DNA from 4 places in the Hymenobacter sp. APR13 genome. Region 3 is predicted to be linked to each of the others. Evidence: riboswitches for the same ligand, from Rfam matches in the RefSeq annotation. Region 3 holds a riboswitch; each other region holds the start of a gene.
The links. A riboswitch is a leader RNA that binds a small molecule or an ion and turns the genes downstream of it on or off. The one in region 3 is predicted to bind S-adenosylmethionine.
Positions count from the first base shown of each region.

Region 1 (3,656 bases), 1.5 Mb from region 3:
CTTAGGTTGTCACTGGCGCCGCTGACGCGCTCCTGGCTGGCCCCTGTCTGCGCCAGGGCCAGCGTTTTTCTGGTATCAGTGGCTCAGCCGTTGTCGGCGAAACCGGGGTAGAGCGTCATGCCGCCATCGGCGAAGAGCGTGATGCCGGTCACGTAATCCGACTCGTCGGAAGCCAGCCACACGGCCACGTTGCCGATGTCGGCCGGCTCGCCGATGCGGCCGTAGGGAATGAGCGTAAGCAGGTCTTTCTCCTCCTGCGGCGTGTCGCGGGCCGAGAGGTTGATGGGCGTGGCAATGGCTCCGGGGCCGATGCTGTTCACCCGGATGCGGTGCGGGGCCAGTTCCTGGGCCATCGTCTTCATCAACTGCATGATACCGCCCTTGCTGGTGGCGTAGTTGACGTGCCCAGCCCAGGGAATAACCTCGTGCACCGAACTCATACAGATGATTTTGCCGGTGGCTTTGGAAATCTCCGGCTGCGGGCCGCGCCGCACAAACTCGCGGGCGGCCTCGCGGGCGCACAAAAACTGCCCGGTCAGGTTCACGCCAATAACTTTCTGCCACTGCTCCAGCGTCATGTTCAGCAGCGGGGCATCGTCCTGGATGCCGGAGTTGTTGATGAGGATATGCAGCGTGCCGGCCTGCTCGCGGATCTGGTCGAACATGCGCAGCACGTCTTCTTCCTTGCTCACATCGGCCTGCAGCACTGTGGCCTGGCCGCCGGCCTGCTCTATTTCACGCACCACTTCGGCCGCATCGTCGGCGCTGTGCGAGTAATTGACAAACACCCGGGCACCCTCGGCGGCCAGGGCTCGGGCCACCCCGGCCCCAATGCCGGAGCTACCGCCCGTGACGAGGGCTACTTGGTTTTGGAGGCGCTTGGAAGAAGGAAGTGCAGGCATAGTTGAAAGGCAAGGTGTCTCCTGTAAGACTACGTTGCGCGGCTGTAGGTTACATGAAGTTTCCGCTACCAAGGTTGGCCCCCACCTACGAGTGGGCCGTGACGGCAGGAAAACCCCAGCCTGATTTCCGACGGATTGAGCCGGCTCCTGGGCCCGGCCAGAGTGGCGCTTCGGCTAGGGTCGCTATAGGGCGGAAAGGCACTGGCACGGTGCTACCGGTTCTAGCTGCGCCGTTCTGGCAGGTCGGGACCAAGCTGCTGCAACCGGCTACCATTTGCACATAAAAATCTATAATTTAATAGTTTAACCATAAAATAACCTCTGCAAAGATTAGCTCTGCGCCCTTGTAAATGAAATATAATTTGGAAGTGTAAAATTTCCGCTTCTACCTTTGTACTACCAATTCTTTACCCCCCGAAAGGATTGTTTTTATACAGAGGCGTGGAGAGACAGGCTCGACGAAACGCCGGCAACCAGCGGACCTTCCGAAACGGTGCCAAGTCCTGACCATATAAAAACAACAAGCCGTGAAATCCTTGTTCAACACCGCCGCCGCTTCTGCTACCCTCTGTGCTGTACAGCATGGATGTTGTGGTATGCTGAGCATGGGCTGTTGTCAGGGCTAGGCACGCTCCCATTTTTCTGGTTTGTGCGCCGCCTATTTCTGAGCTGACGCGCGCATTTGCGCCGTCGGCCAGGGGAACCGCACACCCGTTTCTGTTTCGCTGAAAACTGCGCTGCGCCGCTGCGTAGGCCGTTTTCGCCGAAACCATCTTCCGGCCGGAATGCCGCGACCCAATCGGGCGGCTTCCTCCTCCCCTCTTTCTGCTATGCCTGCAGCTGATGCTGCGCCGGCCGCCCACGCCTTGCTGGACCGCCTGCGCCCTCTCATAGTGGCCGCCTCCGCCCTGGAGCGCCTGCGTCTGGTGGCCGACACCTTCCCCGGTCAGGCCGTTTTTTCCACCTCGTTCGGGCTGGAAGACCAGATCATCAGCCACCTGATTTTCGCCCACAACTTGCCCATTGAGGTGTTCACCCTCGATACCGGCCGCAACTTCCAGGAAACCTACTCTACCTGGAATAAGACGCTGATCCGCTACCAGAAGCCCATTGCGGTGTACGCCCCGCAGCGCGAGGACCTGGAAAACCTGCTCCTGCAGAAAGGCCCGAACTCCTTCTACGAGAGCGTGGACAACCGCAAGGAGTGCTGCCACATCCGCAAGGTGGAGCCCCTGAACCGGGCCCTGGCCGGCCGCGGGGCCTGGGTGACCGGCATCCGGGCCGAACAGTCGCAGAACCGGCAGACGATGGACCCCGTGGAGTGGGACGCGGCGCACCAACTCGTAAAAATCCACCCGCTCTTCGACTGGACCTGGGAGCAGGCGCTGGCCTTTGTGCAGCAAGAGGGCATTCCGGTGAACCCGCTGCACCAGCAGGGCTTCGTGAGCATCGGCTGCGCCCCCTGCACCCGCGCCATCAAGCCCGGCGAGGATTTCCGGGCCGGCCGCTGGTGGTGGGAAGACCTTTCGGCCAAGGAGTGCGGCCTGCACGCCACCGCGCATCACGACGGCCCCGACCCGGTGGTGGAGCCGGTTCCGGCCAGATAGCACGGCAAAAAAGAACGTCATGCTGAGCGAAGTCGAAGCATTTCTACCGCTGGCTAATCAAGTTGATTCCAACGTCAACCGCTCCATAGCCCAGGGTTTAAACCTTGGGTTAATGAACCGCCACAACGAAGCGGTAGAGATGCTTCGGCTGCGCTCAGCATGACGGACAACAACAGAACTGAAATCCAGACAAATATGAGTACCACTTTCGATTACCTCGACCGGCTGGAAGCCGAAGCCATCCACATCCTGCGGGAGGTGGCGGGGCAGTTTGAGCGGCCGGCCCTGCTGTTTTCGGGCGGCAAGGATTCCATTGTACTCACGCGTTTGGCCGAGAAAGCCTTCCGCCCCGGCCGCTTCCCCTTCCCGCTGGTGCACGTGGATACCGGCCACAACTTCCCCGAGGTGCTGGCCTACCGCGACCAGCTAGCCGCCCAGCTGGGCGAAAAGCTGGTGGTGCGCAAGGTGGAGGATACGATTAAGCGGCAGCGCCTGCGTGAGCCGGGCGGCAAGTACCCCAGCCGCAACCCGCTGCAGACCTACACGCTGCTGGAGGTAATCGAGGAGTTTGAGTTCGACGCCTGCATCGGCGGGGCCCGCCGCGACGAGGAAAAGGCCCGGGCCAAGGAGCGCATCTTCTCGGTGCGCGACGAATTTGGCCAGTGGGACCCCAAGCGCCAGCGCCCCGAGCTCTGGAACATCTACAACGGCCGCATCCAGAAGGGCGAAAACGTGCGCGTGTTCCCGATTTCCAACTGGACGGAGCTGGACGTGTGGCGCTACATCCAGCGCGAAAACATTCCGCTGCCCGACATCTACTTCGGCCACGAGCGTACCTGCGTGGTGCTGCCCTCGGGCCAGCTGCTGGGCCTCACCGAGCATTTGCAGCTCGATGACGAAGACGAAATCGTGACCCGGCAGGTGCGCTTCCGCACCGTGGGCGACTCCACCTGCACCGCCGCCGTGGAAAGCGACGCCCGCACCGTGGAAGACATCATCCAGGACCTGCTGCTGGCCAAAGTAAGCGAGCGGGGCGCCACCCGCCTCGACGACAACATCTCCGAAGCCGGCATGGAAGACCGCAAGCGGAACGGATATTTCTAAATGTGTGAAATGTGACGAATGTGGGTGAATGTGAGAAATAAAG
Region 1 covers NZ_CP006587.1:3,632,673-3,636,328, reverse strand. Annotated here, with positions in the region: gene N008_RS15185 (SDR family oxidoreductase) at 84-902, opposite strand; SAM riboswitch class I at 1,329-1,420, shown strand; gene N008_RS15180 (phosphoadenylyl-sulfate reductase) at 1,733-2,509, shown strand; gene cysD (sulfate adenylyltransferase subunit CysD) at 2,669-3,613, shown strand.
Region 1: another riboswitch for S-adenosylmethionine. It lies ahead of N008_RS15180 (phosphoadenylyl-sulfate reductase); the one in region 3 lies ahead of metH (methionine synthase).

Region 2 (3,656 bases), 2.1 Mb from region 3:
CCGGCCACGCCGAATTTCATCGGCGGCAGGCCTTTCTGCTCGCGGCGGCGGCGCATATCCGCAATGCGGGCCCCAATCAGCTCCGGCGAGTCGCCGTGCATCACGTAACCGTCGCACTGGGTGGAAATGAGGTCCTTGGCCGCTTCCGATTCGCCGCCGGCGTACAGGAATGGGGCTTTGGCGGGCTTGGGCTGCAGCACGTTGTCGGCTACCTGGTAGTACTTGCCGTCGTAGCTGAAATGGTCCTGCTTCCACACGTTGGTCACCACGTCCAGCCACTCGCGGGTGCGGGCGTACCGGTCGTCGTGCTGCTCGAAGTGCAGGCCATACTTGGTGGCCTCATCCTTCCACCAGCTCGATACCACGTTCAGCGACAACCGCCCGGGCGCAATCAAATCGATGTTGGCGGCCTGCTTGGCCAGCAGCGCGGGGTTGTGGAAGGTGGGCCGCACGGCCACCATAATTTCCAGCTGCTCGGTGACAGCGGCCAGCGCGGCGGCCGTGCTCCAGGCCTCCAGCGAAGGCGCCTCGGTGCCTTTGATGTCGTTCAGGTACAGCTCCGCAATCAGCGTGAGGTCGTAGCCCAACGCCTCGCTGCGCTGCGCCAGCTGCTTCACATAGCTCCAGTCGGTGGGCATCTGCTCGTCCTCGACGTTGCGCAGCCAGCCCCCGAAAACGGGCATCCAATAGCCAAATTTCATGGTTCGTTGAGTTGAGTAGAACGTCATGCTGAGCTTGCCGAAGCATCTCGCGTGCTGACGTTGTGATAGTAATCCGGCGTCAGCACGCGAGATGCTTCGGCAAGCTCAGCATGACGTTCTGATTGTTTGCTTGAATGAATCGTCGGCCTATGCCGTGGCCACTCCCTCCTGAGCCACCGCCGTCACCGGCAGCTGCGATTCCAGGTAGTCCACGAAGCGGGCGTAGGGGTCGAAGCCGACCACGTTCACGGCGTCGGCCACGAAGTTGGACAGGGCGTTGATGTCGTAGAACAGCACGTCGCCGGTGCGGTCATCAAGCAAGTATTCGATGCCGCCCACGTCGATTTTGGCGGCGGCCACGATGCGCTCCACGGCTTCAATCACCTCGGCGGGTGGCGTGAAGGCCTCTACCTGGATTCCCTTTTTCGGGGCTTCCGTCAGGCAGAACTCGGCCGACTGCTCTTCCGGAATCTGGCAGATTTCGGCCGGGCACAGGTTGAAGCTCTCGCCGGTGGTGTACACCTTCATGGCGTAGAGAAACTTGCCATTGAGCGTTTCCACGCGGTGAATGTGGCCGCCGCGGGGCGTCACGTACTCCTGCACCAGCGCCGTCTGGTCGATGCCCAGGTCAATCTGGTTGTTGTCGACGGCGGCTTGCAGGCCTTCCGGCGTATCGAAGCGGATGATGCCCGCGCCGCTGCCGCCGATGTTCACCTTCACCACCACCGGAAAGCGCAGCTCGCGCGCGGCATCCGCGGCCCGCGAGGCGTGGTTGATGACCCGCGAAGCCGGATATTTTAGCCCCAGCGACTCAAACAAGGACAGCTGCCGTGCCTTGTTGGTCTCGATGGCCGTGGCCGCCGAGCCGTTGATGATGCGCGTACCGATGCGCTCCAGATGCGTGGCGTAGCCGGCCGTGTGGAAGATACCCTGCCCATGCCCGCGCAGGTACGCCGACGAGCTCATGCGGTTCACCACGAGGCTGTAGCGGCTTTCCCTTTCCGAGGGGTTGAACAGGTGATGCGCGGCGTCGATTTTCTCGTAGGGCAGGCCGCGGCGGTCCAGCTCCGCAAACAGGGGCTTGAACCACTCGGGGTGCTCGAAATAGATACCTATGGGCTTTTGGAGGGATGACACAGTCAGAAGCAAAAAGACGGAAAATGAAAAACGAAACGGCGCCGGCAGAAGCGCAACGCCACCGGCTCCCGGGAAAAAACAACGCAGGAACGGAAGTCCGGCCTAGCCGATTACACCGCCCGCAAACCGCGCAACGAACGAATCAGCAGCCACCGCAGGCCGCCAAACGGAGCGCAAAGCCTGCACCCGGCCTGGCCATCGGGCGACAATCCGAGAAAAAGAGGAGGTGCGGGCGCGAAGCCGCTCAGTGCAGCAGCCGGCCGACGTGCAGCGCCGGCGGGCGCATACCCGCGAAAACAGAGAAGGGGCTAGCTACGCCCGACAACAACAGCAACAACAGCCCCGGCCCGCCAGCCGCAACGCGGCAGCCGGAGCCAAAAAAGCGGAGGTTGAATGCAGGAGGTTGTTGGAAGCGTCCACGGCAACTTGTTTTTATATGGTCAGGAATTGGCACCGTTCCGGAGGGTTCCGGGTGGTTGCCGACGCTTCATCGAGCCTGTCTCTCAGCGCCTCTGTATAAAAACAATCCTTCGGGCTAGAAAGAATTGATAGGGCAAAGGTAAAACCGGATTGCTGCCCCCGCAACCCGGACTGTACAAAGCCCCAACCGCCCCATTTTGTTGCGACTGGCGGTTCTTTCCTCGCCCCTGGCTGCCCGCCTCCGCCAGCCCGAAGCCGGGGCCACGGCCTTCGCCCGCCAGTGCTGGAACCGGCCGATTCCAAGGCGTCAGCCCCGATAAAAACCCGCGACCGAGCCCGCAAACGAAGGTTTAACCGAAAAATTTAAATTTTTCAAGAGGCCAGTTTTTAGCCTTGGCACCGAAAACTGGCACCGGAGTTGCAAATGACCTTGCAGAAGCCCGGCCGCCAGTCCGGACGGCAGCGGGCTTCTTTCACCCGTCATAAATTTTCCAATCATAGCCATGAAGAAGTTCCTCGTCATCCTCGCCGCTTTCTCGTTTTCTGCCGCCGCCGTTTCGGCCCAGACGCTGCCCGCCAAAGCGCCTCACGGCCAGCACCGCATGAAAGGCGACAAAGCCGCCAAAACGCCCGAGCAGCGCGCCGACCACGCCGCCAAGAGCCTCACCAAGCAGCTCGGCCTGTCGGCCGCCCAGACTGAGCAGGTGCGCCAGCTGCACCTGAGCCGCGCCAAGGAAATGCAGGCCTACAAAGCCCAGGTCGGCACCACGCCCGCTACCAAGCGCCAGCACCATGAGGCCATGAAGGGCAAAAAAGCCCAGTACGACGCCCAGCTCAAGCAAATCCTGAGCGCCGACCAGTACGCCAAGTACACCCAGCTGCAGTCTGACCGCATGGCCAAGCGCAAAGCCCACCAGGGCCCCAAGCAGGCCAAAGGCTAAGCTTTCCTGCCACCAAAAAAAACCAGCCCTGACGGTAACGTCAGGGCTGTTTTTTTGTGTCATTCCGAGCGAAGCGAGGAATCTGGGTGATGCTGTAGCATGCGTGGTTACCCAGATTCCTCGCTTTGCTCGGAATGACACCCTACTTTGCGGAATCCGCCTCACCGGCAATGCGGCCGTGCTCGGCAAACCAGCGCAGGCGGTAGCACATGATGGCCGTGTCGCCGAGCTGGGCCAGCAGGCGGTAGTTGGCCACGGCCCCCACGGCGGCCCCGATGACGGGCACCAGCTGGGCCAGCTTGGCCAAGTCGATGTAGTCGCGGTACTCCTGCTGGAACGTGCGCCAGTCGAAGGTTTCGGCAGTGACGGTTTGCTGCGTTTCGGGCCAGGCGGCGAGCTGGCAGTAGGTTTCGCGGCGGGTGTGCTGGCTGCTGAAGGCCAGCTGGAAGATGTGCAG
Region 2 covers NZ_CP006587.1:69,354-73,009, forward strand. Annotated here, with positions in the region: gene N008_RS00245 (LLM class flavin-dependent oxidoreductase) at 1-701, opposite strand, end outside; gene N008_RS00250 (RimK family alpha-L-glutamate ligase) at 849-1,838, opposite strand; SAM riboswitch class I at 2,268-2,361, opposite strand; gene N008_RS00255 (hypothetical protein) at 2,762-3,199, shown strand; gene N008_RS00260 (EcsC family protein) at 3,342-3,656, opposite strand, start outside.
Region 2: another riboswitch for S-adenosylmethionine. It lies ahead of N008_RS00250 (RimK family alpha-L-glutamate ligase); the one in region 3 lies ahead of metH (methionine synthase).

Region 3 (3,656 bases):
CGATGAACTCGGTAATGCCTTTCACCAAGGCGTGTTGCAGGCGCTCCTTCACCGGCAGGCTGCGCCAGGCGTCGGCTACCACTTCCACTTTGTCTTTCTGCTTCACCGTGTCGGCGAAGTCCACGAGGCGTTCGGTGGCGTCGGGGCGGCGGTTGAGCAGCACGTCTTCCACCAGCTCCAGCAGGTCCTGCGGCACCTCGTCGTACACGGCCAACTGGCTGGGGTTCACGATGCCCATGTCCAGGCCGGCGCGGATGGCGTGGTAGAGGAAGGCCGAGTGCATGGCCTCGCGCACTACGTCGTTGCCGCGGAACGAGAAGCTGATGTTCGAAACACCGCCGCTGGTGAGGGCACCGGGCAAGTTCTGCTTGATCCAGCGGACCGCCTCGATGAAGTCCAGCGCGTAGTTGCGGTGCTCCTCCATGCCGGTGCCCACCGTCAGGATATTGGGGTCGAAAATGATGTCCTCGGCCGGGAAACCGACTTCGTTCACTAGGATGTCGTAGCTGCGCCGGCAGATTTCGATGCGCTTCTCGTAGTTGTCGGCCTGGCCGTTCTCGTCGAAGGCCATGACCACCACGGCCGCGCCGTACTGGCGCACGGTGCGGGCCCGTTGCCGGAACACCTCCTCACCTTCCTTCAGGGAAATGGAGTTGACGATGCTCTTGCCCTGCACGCACTTGAGGCCGGCTTCCAGCACGCTCCACTTCGAGGAGTCAATCATGACGGGCACCCGCGAAATGTCGGGCTCCGAGGCAATCAGGTTCAGGAACGTGGTCATGGCCTGCTCCGAGTCGAGCATACCCTCGTCCATGTTCACGTCGATAACCTGCGCGCCGCCTTCCACCTGGTCGCGGGCTACCTGCAGGGCTGCCTCGTAGTTGCCGGTGCGGATGAGGCGGGCGAAGGCGCGGCTGCCGGTCACGTTGCACCGCTCGCCTACGTTCACGAACAGGCTGTCGGGGTACACGCCAAACGGTTCCAGGCCGCTCAGACGGGTGGCTCTGGGCACTTCCGGTAAGAGGCGCGGCGCGTACTTTTCGGCCAGGCGGGCCAGCTCGCCGATGTGCTGGGGCGTGGTGCCGCAGCAGCCGCCCACCACCGTCACGAGGCCGTCGGCCAGGTAGCCCTCCACTACGCCCGCAAATTCCTGGGCCGACTCATCGTAGCCGCCAAAGGCGTTGGGCAAGCCGGCGTTGGGGTAGGCCGAAATGTGTACGTCGGCAATGCGGCTCAGCTCCTTGATGTATACTTTGAGCTGGTCGGCGCCGAGGGCGCAGTTCAACCCCACGCTCAGCAGCGGCAAATGGCGGATGGAGTTCCAGAACGCCTCCACCGTCTGCCCGCTCAGGGTGCGGCCCGAGGCATCGGTTATCGTACCCGAAATCATGACGGGCACCACTTTGCCGCCCTCGTCAAAGAACTTCTGCACCGCGAACAGGGCGGCCTTGGCGTTGAGCGTGTCGAAGATGGTTTCGATGAGCAGCGCGTCGGAGCCGCCGTCCACGAGGCCGCGCACCTGCTCCAGGTAGGCGGTGGCCAGCTCATCGAACGTCACGGCCCGGAAACCGGGGCGGTTCACGTCGGGCGAGAGGCTGGCGGTGCGGTTGGTGGGCCCCACGGCCCCCGCCACGAAGCGCGGCTTGTCGGGCGTGAGGGCCGTAAAGGCATCCGCCGACTCCCGCGCCAGCCGCGCCGACTCGTAGTTCAGCTCATATACAATGTGCTCCAGCGCGTAGTCGGCCTGGGCGATGGTGGTGCCGCTGAAGGTGTTGGTTTCCACCATGTCGGCCCCGGCGGCGAAGTACTCGTCGTGAATGCCCCGGATGATGTCGGGGCGGGTGAGGCTGAGCAGGTCGTTGTTGCCGCGCAGGGGCTTGGGGTGGTCGGCGAAGCGCGTGCCCCGGAAATCCTCCTCCGTGAGCGTGTGGCGCTGGATCATGGTGCCCATGGCGCCGTCGAGAATCAGCACGCGCTGACGCAGGATGTCGTGGAGGGGGGACGTAGTGGCGGGGGCAGGGAGGACGGTCGGCATATCGGCTCTTCTAAAGAAAATCAGCAGCAAAAAGTGCCTATCCAGAAAGAGCCGCGCGGGACGCGAATCCTGTTCTTATCTTCTTCCAGCGCCCGCAAAGGCCCTGAAAAGGGAATTAGCACCTTGTTTTATTTCAGGTTGCTAAGACGTCATCGGGCCCAATCCCTCGGTCTTTCTGGATAAGTAACGCAGCGAAGATACAACCGGAAACCCAGGAATTGCAACGGGCCGCGTTGGCAGTGCGGAGCGTTTGGTGAAATGGGCACAATGAGGCGTTGAATTCTTCGTTGAAATGAGAGGCGGTTTGCCTGGTTTGAGTCTTGCATATCACTTACTCTTTTATCATGCTACCACTATCCTACGCCGCCGGGGTTGCCGCCCTGCTCCTGGCTCCGCTCCTCAGCCCCGCTCAAACCCTGACGCCGCGCGGCCTGACGGGCACGTATTACCGGGGGCAGAATTTCGAGCGGGCCGTACTGACGCGCATTGACAACCAGCTGGATTTTGAGTGGCGCAAATTGCCGCCCGCCCCGGGCGTACCGGCCGAGCATTTCTCGGTGCGCTGGACGGGTTTTCTGGAAGCGCCCGTGACGGGCCAGTACGTGCTGCACCTGACCGTGGACGACGGCGTGCGGATGTGGCTGGACAACCAGCTGCTGTTCGACTCCTGGCGCGACCAGCACTTTACCAAGGGCCAAGCCCGCGTGCGGCTGGAGGCCGGGAAGCGCTACGCGCTGCGGGTGGAGTACTACCAGAACGCGCTGGACTCCCGGCTGCTGCTGGCCTGGCAGCGGCCCGACGCGTCGATAACGGATTTCTTCGGCGGGCAGTCCAACATTCAGCCCATTCCAATGAGCTACCTCTGGTCGGCGCGGCCAGTGCGGGTTAAGCTCGCTACCGCCGCCGACACGGCCGCTTTTATGGCCGCCCGGCGGGCCCGTATCACGTCTGTGCCCGCCAAAGCGGCTCTGGTCATCGGCTACCGCCCGCGCCCCGCGTCCGCCCCACTGCCCAAGCCCCGCCCCGCCGCCCCGGCGAAGCCGGCTCCCCGGTCCGTCGGGGTCGCCCGGCCGCTTCCGCCTAAAAACGACCCGCCGGCGCTGGCGGAGCTGGGCAACCTGGCCAGGGGCGCGGCCGTCACGCTGCCCAACCTGTACTTCGCCCAAAGCACAGCGGAGCTGCTGCCCTCCAGCCTTCCTACGCTCAACGAGCTGGCCCAGACGCTGCGCCGCCAGCCCGGCCTGCGCCTGGAAGTGGCCGGCCACACCGATAACGTGGGCGAGGCCCACCTGAACCTGCGCCTCTCCCAGCAGCGGGCCCGGGTGGTGCGCCGCTACCTGGTGCAGCAGGGCATCGACTCGGTGCGGCTGCTGGCGCGGGGCTACGGCGGCACGCGCCCCGTGGCCGACAACCGCGACCCGCAGCAGCGCCCCCGCAACCGCCGGGTGGAAGTGGTGGTGCAGTAGCCCGCAGTATGCTAACAATTTGATAACCTGACGACAACCCTCTTGTATACAAGGATGGCGGAACGTAGCGGGTGCTTTTTCGCTTGCGCTATGTGAGAGGCATGGCAGGGCTATCCGAAAGCCGTATCTTACGCCTCGCCGTCTGTCACTTATCT
Region 3 covers NZ_CP006587.1:2,130,421-2,134,076, reverse strand. Annotated here, with positions in the region: gene metH (methionine synthase) at 1-2,035, opposite strand, end outside; SAM riboswitch class I at 2,108-2,221, opposite strand; gene N008_RS21510 (PA14 domain-containing protein) at 2,380-3,501, shown strand.

Region 4 (3,656 bases), 800 kb from region 3:
TGTGGGTTGGGCCAGGGCTGGAGCCGTAGCGGCGGTGAGCAGGCAGCAGGCGGCCAGCAACCGGAAATTCACAGGCATAGCAATCAAGTAATTCAGGGAGTAATAATTCTGCCGCCAAACTACATGAGCCATTCCTAATACTCTCCACTATCAGCCACCTGACTGCTAAGGTGCAGGAGGCCACACCTACGTCTAGCGCACCGGCAACAGCGCCATTCGAAAGGCCTGAAAACACAAAAAGCCCTTCCGCACGGGGCAGAAGGGCTTTTTGTGTTTTCAGACGGCTTTTTCAAACCGGTTGCAGGAGCTTACTCCTTCTCAAGGCGCAGCTCAGCACCGGCGGCGCTTTTCAGCGTCAGCTTGTCGTCGGTGAGGGTTACCACGTTGAACGTGTTGCTCTGGGCAGCGCCATCGGGGGTCATGGTGATGGTTTTACCGGGCTGGTCGAACGTGTATTTGCCGTTTACGGCACCAGCGGGCGAGGTCATGTTGTACTGGCCGTTGGCGAAGAAGGTGATGCGCTCATCTTCCTGGGCATCGGTCTGCTTTACTTTGTCGCCGGCGGCGCTCAGTTCTTTATCTGTTTTCCAGACTTTGCTTTGCGTGCCGTAGAGCATGTTTACGCCTTCTACTTTACCTTCCTTGCTGCCACACGAGGCGGCAAACAACGACACAAGCATCAGGAGGCTGGCCAGGTAGCGGAACGGATGGGAGAGAGTTTTCATGGAATTCCGTGAAATGGTTGAGAGATGAAAAGCGTGTTTTGCCTGAGCCGAAGGGTGCCGGCCGACCACTGGCAACCCCAGTGTTGCGCTTCTTACGGGAGGTTGCGGCAAGATGTTTACAGCTGATATATATGGCCTGATAACTTATTGCGGATCTTGGCGTAAGAAGCCACACGACAGGCCCTGAAGCTGGTAGTCGGCTCTTTTCCCACTCTTCCAACCCAACGCACGACTATGGGACTCTTTGATTTTCTCTCGAACGAAGGCGAAAAAAAACCCGTTGAACCCGTTAAGCCCGCTGCTACCGGCGACACCGACTTCTTCGGCAATGCCAACGCCGCCGCCGGCGAAACCTACACGGTAGTAAGCGGCGACTCGCTCTCCAAAATTGCCCGCAACCACTACGGCGACGGCACCAAATGGAAGCAGATCTACGAAGCCAACAAGGCCATCATCGGCGCCGACCCCGACAAAATCGAAATCGGCCAGGTACTGACCCTGCCCAAAGAATAGCCGTTTCCTTTTCCAGGAAATGTACTAAAAGCCGCCTTGCAAAGGGCGGCTTTTTTTGTGTCTTTCCCTGGCACTTTGGCCGCTGGGCAGGCTGGTTTCGCCCCCGAAAACCGACTGGCCAGCGGCGGCATTTTCAGCTACCACCACCGCTGCAGCGGCAGTAGCCGGGGCCTTTTCGGCCGCTTACAGAAGCCGGCAACTCCGATTAGCCGAATAAGCCATCAATCATACAAATCAAATTATCAGATACATACACACAACCTCCACTACAGATACAGCCATCAGGAGCGCGCAAACGGCGTTCTTTTGCTTGCGCCAAAAAAAATAACCGGCAGCTGTTGCAGATATCAAAACTACGCCTATACCTTTGCAACACCAACCCGGTACTCCCCCGCTCGCGGCGGGGAAGTTTTCATAGGATTTATACAGAAGTGGCGAGAGAATAGGCTCCCCGACCCACTGGCAACCTTCGACCGCGCGAAAGGTGCCAATTCCTACCCGACCAGCCATCCGGCGGCGGGGCATATAACCTCGGAGTACCATGGAAAACACCCTCGCTTTCGCCCCCCAATACCCCACCGCTTCGGCCGCCTTCGGGCCTGCTGCTTCGCCGTGGGGTTTGCGCGTTTCTGCGGCTACGGCCCTAGTTGCCGGCCGAATGCGAATGCGCGGCTGTTGCGGCGCGTGTTGTTGCTGTTGCTAGCCTGAATCCGGCTACGCAGCCCCCCCCTCCCCCTCCTGCACACCTGACCGGTACCGGCCTGCCCTGGCCCCCGGCTCCCTCCTTTGCTTTGGCCTAGCCGGTTCCGTGCGCGGTTCGGCTGGTTCGGCAGAGGACTCTGCTACGCTTCGGCGCGGCATTTCAGCGGTCTACGCTCCCCTTTCCCATACCAAACGCCTTCCAAATCAGCCCTGCCATGTCCACGCAGAACCTCCACTTCGAGACCCTTCAGCTCCACGCCGGCCAGCAGCCCGACCCCGTTACCGGTTCGCGCGCCGTGCCCATTCACCAGACCACCAGCTACGTGTTCAAGAACGCCGAGCACGGCGCCAACCTGTTTGCGCTGAAGGAGTTCGGCAACATCTACACCCGCCTGATGAACCCCACCACCGACGTGTTCGAGCAGCGCGTGGCGGCCTTGGAAGGCGGCGTGGCGGCCTTGGCGGTATCGTCGGGGCAGGCGGCGCAATTCATTGCCCTCAACAACATCCTGCAGGCCGGCGACAACTTCGTGAGCACCACGCACCTGTATGGTGGCACCTACAACCAGTTCAAGGTGGCCTTCAAGCGCCTGGGCATTGAGGTGCGCTTCGCCGACGGCGACCAGCCCGCCAAGTTTGAGGCCCTGATTGACGAGAACACCAAGGCCATTTACCTGGAAACCATCGGCAACCCCAGCTTCAGCATCCCCGATTTTGAGGCTATTGCCGCCATTGCCCGCAAGCACGACCTGCCGCTCATCGTGGACAACACCTTTGGGGCGGGCGGTTACCTGTTCCGGCCGCTGGAGCACGGCGCCAGCATCGTGGTGGAATCAGCTACCAAGTGGATTGGCGGCCACGGCACCAGCGTGGGCGGCGTGATTGTGGACGGCGGCACCTACGACTTCGGCAACGGCAAGTTCCCGCAGTTCACCGAGCCGTCCGACGGCTACCACGGGCTGGTGTTCAACGACGTATTCGGCAAAAACGGGCCGTTCGGCAACATTGCTTTCATCATCCGGGCCCGGGTGGAAGGCCTGCGCGACTTTGGTCCGTCGCAGAGTCCGTTCAACTCTTTCCTGCTGCTGCAGGGCCTCGAAACGCTGAGTCTGCGGGTGGAGCGCACCGTGGAAAACGCCCTGCGCGTGGCTACGTGGCTGGAGCAGCACCCGCAGGTGGAAGCCGTGAACTACCCCGGTCTGCCGAGCAGCCCCTACCACCAACTGGCCCAGAAATACCTGAAGCGCGGCTACGGCGGCGTGCTCACCTTCGCCATCAAAGGCAGCAAGGAAACCGCCACCCAGTTCATCGACAACCTGAAGCTGGTAAGCCACTTGGCCAACGTCGGCGACGCCAAAACGCTCATCATCCAGCCCTCGGCCACCACGCACCAGCAGCTTTCCGACGCCGAGCAGCGCGCCGCCGGCGTAACGCCCACGCTGCTACGCCTGTCGGTGGGCATCGAGCACTTCGACGATATCCGGGCCGACTTGCAGCAGGCCTTCGACGCCGTGCGCAACGCCGCCACGCCAGACCCCAAAGAAACTACGCTGCTGCCCGAGCCGCAGCCCGAACATGCCGCACCGCTGGAGGTGTAAGTGAGAGTGGGGTTATGGGCGGGCTGTTTTGAGAGGGCAGCCCGCCCCGCCTCCAGCCTCGCGGCACGCGGGCAGGACGTCGGTTTTTTTGTGAGAGAGGAAACCGATACTCCCTGCC
Region 4 covers NZ_CP006587.1:1,335,256-1,338,911, forward strand. Annotated here, with positions in the region: gene N008_RS05620 (erythromycin esterase family protein) at 1-78, opposite strand, end outside; gene N008_RS21355 (lipocalin family protein) at 309-725, opposite strand; gene N008_RS05630 (LysM peptidoglycan-binding domain-containing protein) at 960-1,238, shown strand; SAM riboswitch class I at 1,657-1,770, shown strand; gene N008_RS05635 (O-acetylhomoserine aminocarboxypropyltransferase/cysteine synthase family protein) at 2,156-3,538, shown strand.
Region 4: another riboswitch for S-adenosylmethionine. It lies ahead of N008_RS05635 (O-acetylhomoserine aminocarboxypropyltransferase/cysteine synthase family protein); the one in region 3 lies ahead of metH (methionine synthase).